2 linked regions of the Thiosulfativibrio zosterae genome follow. Each later gene encodes a partner of the first gene's protein in a complex. Links are inferred from orthologs where the notes say so. Each region holds a gene or a part of one and is shown on either strand. Other genes may lie near its edges. The genes, in order: secG and secY.

What was found.
Region 2: the proteins of secG (region 1) and secY are in contact, whole or in part, in a crystal structure (PDB 5AWW), measured with the Thermus thermophilus proteins. The link is inferred for Thiosulfativibrio zosterae from one-to-one orthologs. Residues at the interface, in WP_223903268.1 of Thermus thermophilus: Tyr5, Ile9, Tyr12, Leu13, Ala16, Leu19, Val20, Val23, Leu24, Gln26, Glu27, Pro28, Gln30, Gly31, Ala32, Asp34, Leu35, Met36, Gly37, Gly38, Ser39, Ala40, Asp41, Leu42, Phe43, Ala45, Arg46, Val48, Tyr53, Thr56; in WP_096411648.1 of Thermus thermophilus: Leu14, Gln16, Arg17, Phe20, Ile34, Pro35, Pro37, Ile72, Arg108, Arg109, Asn112, Gln113, Arg116, Ile117, Ile120, Pro145, Gly146, Trp147, Phe152, Phe155, Val156, Val159, Thr160, Val162, Ala163, Gly164, Ala166, Leu167, Trp170, Glu173.

What each region holds. Positions count from the first base shown.
Region 1 is NZ_AP021888.1:1,866,183-1,869,391, forward strand. Bases 249-3,132 are described here. They hold secG (preprotein translocase subunit SecG), read right to left. Parts: upstream 1,906-3,132; coding sequence 1,591-1,905; downstream 249-1,590. Other genes in these bases: THMIRH_RS08605 (NADH-quinone oxidoreductase subunit C), read right to left, coding at 249-546; THMIRH_RS08610 (NuoB/complex I 20 kDa subunit family protein), read right to left, coding at 562-1,038; THMIRH_RS08615 (NADH-quinone oxidoreductase subunit A), read right to left, coding at 1,029-1,385; tpiA (triose-phosphate isomerase), read right to left, coding at 1,907-2,665; glmM (phosphoglucosamine mutase), read right to left, coding at 2,736-3,132. In the rest of the region: more of THMIRH_RS08605, read right to left, coding at 1-248; more of glmM, read right to left, coding at 3,133-3,209. UniProt on the Bacillus subtilis protein: Involved in protein export. Participates in an early event of protein translocation.
Region 2 is NZ_AP021888.1:584,888-588,077, reverse strand. What follows is about bases 326-3,190. They hold secY (preprotein translocase subunit SecY), read right to left. Parts: upstream 2,483-3,190; coding sequence 1,169-2,482; downstream 326-1,168. Other genes in these bases: rpsE (30S ribosomal protein S5), read right to left, coding at 3,109-3,190; rpmD (50S ribosomal protein L30), read right to left, coding at 2,919-3,107; rplO (50S ribosomal protein L15), read right to left, coding at 2,486-2,917; rpsM (30S ribosomal protein S13), read right to left, coding at 727-1,083; rpsK (30S ribosomal protein S11), read right to left, coding at 326-700. In the rest of the region: rpsD (30S ribosomal protein S4), read right to left, coding at 1-289; more of rpsK, read right to left, coding at 305-325. UniProt on the Bacillus subtilis protein: The central subunit of the protein translocation channel SecYEG. Consists of two halves formed by TMs 1-5 and 6-10.

The sequences.
Region 1 (3,209 bases):
CGGGAAATCTTTTCTGAGTGGGTGTCCGACAAAACCATAGTCTGTCAAAATACGGCGCAAATCAGGGTGTCCACTAAAAATAATACCAAACAAATCAAATGCTTCACGCTCAAACCAATTTGCGCAATTCCAAACAGAAACCACTGACGGAACGACTGGCATAGCCGTATCATCAGGATAGACTTTCACACGAAGTCGTAAGTTTCTTTCAACGGACAATAAATGATACACAACCGCAAATCTTCGAGGTTGCATTAAGTCCTGATCAGACTCCTCTTCTGCAAAATCGAACACGCCACGGCTGTAACCAGTATTGGCGGCACCAAAGGTTTCCCAATTTGCTTTTCCGTAGGCTAGATAATCAACACCACACAAATCAACCATCTGTTCAAACTTTAATTGCGTTTTAAGCGTATCCATCGCTTCTAAGGCCATATCTGGCTTTAGTTCAATGGTCAATTCATCCAAATTAACCACTGAGTTAACAAGCGAGCTTGCTAGCACACTGGCAACTTCTTTCTGTAAATCTAAAATCGACTGTTTCATAGCAAATCTCTTTCTCTAGCGGGCGATTGTATTGGTACGCTTTATCTTATTTTGCAACTGAACAATACCATATAAAAGGGCTTCAGCCGTTGGAGGGCATCCTGGCACATAGACATCAACAGGCACGATACGATCGCATCCACGAACAACAGAGTAAGAATAATGATAGTAACCCCCGCCGTTCGCACAAGATCCCATGGAAATTACCCATCTAGGCTCAGCCATCTGATCGTAAACTTTACGCAATGCAGGCGCCATCTTATTCACCAAAGTTCCTGCAACAATCATGACATCAGACTGACGCGGACTGGGTCTAAAAATAATCCCAAAACGGTCTAAATCGTAGCGTGAAGCACCCGCATGCATCATTTCAACCGCACAACATGCCAATCCAAATGTCATGGGCCACAAAGAACCTGTACGCGCCCAGTTAATTAGTTTGTCAGCGGATGTGGTGACAACACCTTCCTTTAAAACGCCTTCTATTCCCACTCTAGCGCTCCTTTCTTCCACTCGTAAATAAATCCAACGACAAGGATGGTTAAAAACACACCCATAGCCAACAAGCCAAAAGTTCCGATTTCATCGAGAACAATGGCCCATGGAAATAAAAATGCGATTTCCAAGTCAAAGATGATAAATAAAATTGCAACAAGATAGAAGCGCACGTCAAACTTCATACGCGCATCTTCAAAGGCTTCGAAGCCACACTCATAAGGTGAGTTTTTTTCTGAGTCAGGTTTGTTAGGTCCTAGAATGAATCCAATGATAATTGGACCAAGACCAAAAAGAGCACCAAGCACGATAAACACGAGAACTGGTAAATAATTTTCTAGCATTGGTTTTCGACCTCATCTAGCTAGGAGCGTTCCTAGGTGTTAACAAATTACAATCACTGTAATCGATTGAGATAAACCCCTAGTATAACAACTAGGAGCAATGTATGGTGCCGATGGCCGGACTCGAACCGGCACAGCCTTAAGCCACTACCACCTCAAGGTAGCGTGTATACCAATTTCACCACATCGGCTTTAAAATTAAATTTTATTCTGGAACCACTGGCGAATTAGATTTCGCTGGTTCAACAGGTTGTTCTATTTTCTTAATAACACTTTCATAACCCTTGGCTTGTTCCGCACCCAAATAGGCAAGTGTCAGACTGGTTACAAAAAATAATGACGCCACTAAAACGGTGACTTTCAGCATAAATGAGCTGCCACCGCTACTGCCGAAAACACTCTGTGAAGATCCACCACCAAAGTTAGCACCAGCGTCAGCGCCTTTACCCTGTTGCAGCATTACTAACACAACCAATACAAAAGCAATTATTAAATGAATTGCCAAAATAATTTGAAACATCTTAAGCCCCTGCTGCTTGACAGATGGCCATAAAGTCATCTGCGTTTAGTGAAGCCCCACCAATTAAACCACCATCGATATCTGGCTGACCAAATAACTCTTTGGCATTATCTGGCTTTACGCTACCACCGTATTGAATTATAACTTTTTCTGCTACTGCTGGATTTAACCCAGCTAATTTACCACGAATAAATGCATGCACCTCTTGAGCCTGAGCAGAAGAAGCTGTCTTACCTGTGCCAATGGCCCAAACAGGCTCGTAAGCGATGACAATTGCAGAAAACTTATCAATACCTACTTTATTTAAAACCGCATCTAGTTGACGACCAATCACTGACTCAACCTGATTAGCTTCACGCTCTTCCAGCGTTTCACCTACACACAAAATTGGGGTTAAACCAGAATCTAATGCAACACTTACTTTTTCCGCTATTAGAGCATCTGTTTCGCCATAAATAGCGCGTCGTTCCGAATGTCCTAGAATAACATATTGACAGCCACAGTCTTTCAACATGCTTGCCGACAGTTCGCCAGTATAAGCACCTTGCCCTGGAACTTGGCACATATTTTGAGCTCCGACAAAAATTCCATCACCTGCTAAACATTTATGGGTGTAATCCAAATAAACCGCAGGTGGACAAATAGCCACAGTCACATCACCAATTAGGCCAGACTTTGCATTTAAACCTGTCATTAAATCTTTAATAGAGGCTTTTGAACCATGCATTTTCCAGTTTCCAGCTACAAATGGTTTTCTCATGAGTTTGTCTCCGACACAAAAATTCCCGCTATATTAGCTTTTAATTTTATAAATTACAATATTGACAAATTTATGAAAATTCTGTTTCAACCAATTTAGCCAATCTTTCTGCTAAATTTTGTATCAGTTTTGCATCCTCACCCTCAATCATCACTCGAATTAAAGATTCAGTTCCAGACGCTCTTAACAACACCCTACCCTTGCCCAACATCTCTGCTTCAACTTGCTCAACTGCAGCTCGTAATGCTTGATTACGCTCAAAGCCAGACTTATCTTTAACATGAACATTGATCAAAACTTGCGGATAAACTTGCATAGGTGCAATGAGTTCATCCAAGGTTTTGGACTGATTCACAATAATTGCCATCACCTGCAAGGAAGCAATAATGCCATCGCCTGTTGTTGTTTTATCCAAAGACAGTACATGTCCTGAAGATTCTGCACCCAACTGCCAATCCCGAGCCATTAAGGCTTCCATGACATAACGATCCCCAACCTGGGTACGAACAAAGTCTATATTTTTTTCTTTAAGGGCATTTTCTAA
Region 2 (3,190 bases), 1.3 Mb from region 1 along the record:
GGCTTTCAAGAATTTGCAACAAGTTAACACCAGTTGAACCCTTACGACGGTCAGCTTCTTTGTAATACAAACGGAATTTCTTTTCTAGTACACCGTAAATACGACGAACTTTTTGTTTTTCACGTAGCTGTAAACCATATTCGGTTACGCGCTTACGACCTGCCCCGTGCTGCCCAGGTAACTGATCAATCTTACACTTAGATTCGATGCTACGAACACCGCTTTTAAGAAATAGATCAGTACCTTCGCGACGAGATAGTTTACACTTTGGACCAATATATCTAGCCATGATTACCTCAGAATTTTATACGCGACGTTTTTTCGGTGGACGACAACCATTGTGTGGAATTGGCGTTACATCAGAAATCGATGTAATTTTAAAACCAACACTGTTAAGTCCTCTCACAGCTGAATCACGCCCTGGACCTGGTCCTTTGACCATGACATCCATATTTTTAACACCATATTCGGTAGCCAATTGACCTGCTTTTTCAGCAGCAACTTGAGCAGCAAATGGTGTACTTTTTCTTGAACCACGGAAACCACTTCCACCGGCAGTTGCCCAGCTTAGTGTGTTTCCAGTGCGATCAGTAATCGTAATAATGGTGTTGTTAAAAGTAGCATGAACATGCGCCACTGCATCAGTGACTACATGTCTATTCTTTTTCTTTACTGCAACACGCGAATTTGATTTTGCCATAACTTAATCTCGCAAATTAATGCTTATTATCTCTTGATTGGTTTTTTAGGACCCTTACGAGTACGAGCATTGGTTTTAGTTTTTTGTCCACGTACAGGAAGACTGCGACGGTGACGAATACCTCTGTAACAACCCATGTCCATCAAACGCTTGATGTTCATAGAAATGTCACGACGTAAATCACCTTCAATTTTATAGTTTGTGACTTCAGTACGAAGTGCTTCTAACTGATCTTCAGTTAGTTCGCGAACCTTAGTTACAGGGTTAATATTTGCAGCTGCACAAATCTTTTGTGCAGAAGTTTGACCAATACCAAAAATTGATCTTAAACCAATAACAATATGCTTGTTCGCTGGAATGTTTACGCCGGCAATACGAGCCATTTTGCGCTCCTTAACTATCCATCTTTCGAAAACGGGCAATTATACCCATAATCACAATAAATTACTAGAGATAATTCAAAAAGAATTATCTACCCTTTAGATTTGCTTTTTTCATCATCTTTTCGTATTGACCTGACTGCATATGCGTTTGAATTTGCGTCATGAAATCCATAACAACAATAACGATAATCAACAAGGAGGTTCCACCAAAATAGAAAGGAACATTCCAATACAAAATTAGAAACTCTGGTAACAAACACACCGCTGTAATATATACCGCACCCGCTAAAGTGAGGCGACCCATAATACTGTCAATCTTACGCGCAGTCTGTGGACCAGGACGCAAACCTTGAATCTGAGCACCAGATTTTTTTAAGTTATCTGCAATTTCATCAGGATTGAAAACAATCGCTGTATAAAAGAAGCAGAAGAATATAATTGCCATTGCATAAAATAATATATACAAAGGCTGACCAGGTGACATAGTTGTTGCTATATCTTTTAACCAACCTAAATTTTCAGCAGATCCAAACCAACCACCCAAAGTCGCAGGAAACAAAATAATACTTGATGCGAAGATAGGAGGAATAACGCCTGCCATATTTAATTTAAGTGGTAGATGACCTTCTTGACCACCATAGAACTTACGACCACGCATTTGCTGTGCGTAATGTATTGGAATTCTACGCTGACCTCTTTCTACAAATACAACAAAGGCGATTACTGCAAAAACCAAAGCTAATAAAATAAAAATGGTAATAGCATGTAAAGCACCTGAATTAACTTGTTCGAAAGTACCACCAAGAGCTGACGGTAATCCAGCAACAATACCAGCAAAAATAATTAAAGAAATACCGTTACCAATACCTCTTTCTGTAATTTGCTCACCTAACCACATTAAAAAGATTGTTCCACTGACCAGTGTTACAACTGCAATTAATTTGAACATAAATCCAGCTTGAACAACGACTGACATGCCATTTATGTTCTGCGATTCAAGCGCAATCGCCACACCTAATGCCTGAAAAGTTGCTAATACAACTGTTCCATAACGAGTATATTGGGTGATTTTACGACGACCTGCTTCACCATCTTTTTTAATCTGCTCTAAGGTTGGGGAAACCACCGTTAAAAGCTGCATAATGATAGATGCTGAAATATAGGGCATAATCCCTAAAGCCAGAATAGATAAACGTTGCAAGGCACCACCCGAAAACATGTTAAACATGTCAAGAATGGTACCTTTTTGTTGTTCAAACATTGCAGCCAGAGCAATTGGATCAATTAAAGGAACAGGAACATGAGTTCCTAATCTATAAATAATGAGAGCAGCAAGTACAAAAAATATTTTATTTTTTAACTCACCAGCTCCACTTGATACGCTTGCTTGACTCTTCATAAATTACTCGACTGAACCACCGGCTGCTAAAACAGCTGATTTAGCCGATTCTGTAATTCTCAAACCTGACAATTTTACTGCTTTTGTTAATTCGCCAGAATTGATTACCTTAACTTCTTTAATTGTGTCAGAAAAAAAATCTGCTGCTTTTAAAACGGCAACATCAATAATTTCAGCATCAATTTTAGACAAGGTATCTAAACGAATCTCTGCAACGCTTGCTGCTTTGCGTGACGTGAAACCAACTTTTGGTAGACGACGTTGTAAAGGCATTTGACCACCTTCAAAACCGATTCTTGGCATACCACCAGAACGAGACTTTTGTCCCTTGTGACCACGGCCACCCATCTTACCTAAGCCAGAACCTTGTCCACGACCTCTACGCTTATAGGCTTTTTTAGCGCCTTCAGCGGGTTGTAAAGTATTTAGTTGCATCTTATGCTTCCTCAACTTTTAACATATATGAAACTTTATTGATCATTCCACGATTTTCAGGAGTATCAATAACCGTTACAGTATGGTGCATTCTTCTAAGACCTAAACCCTTAACGCATGCTACATGCTTAGGAATACGACCAATAGAACTTTTAACCAAAGTAACACTTAATTTTTTTTGATCAGCCATCTTATTCACCTAAAATTTCAGCAACAGTTTTACCACGTTTTGCCGCGATTAGTTCTGGGCTGCTCATTCCAGTTAATGCATTT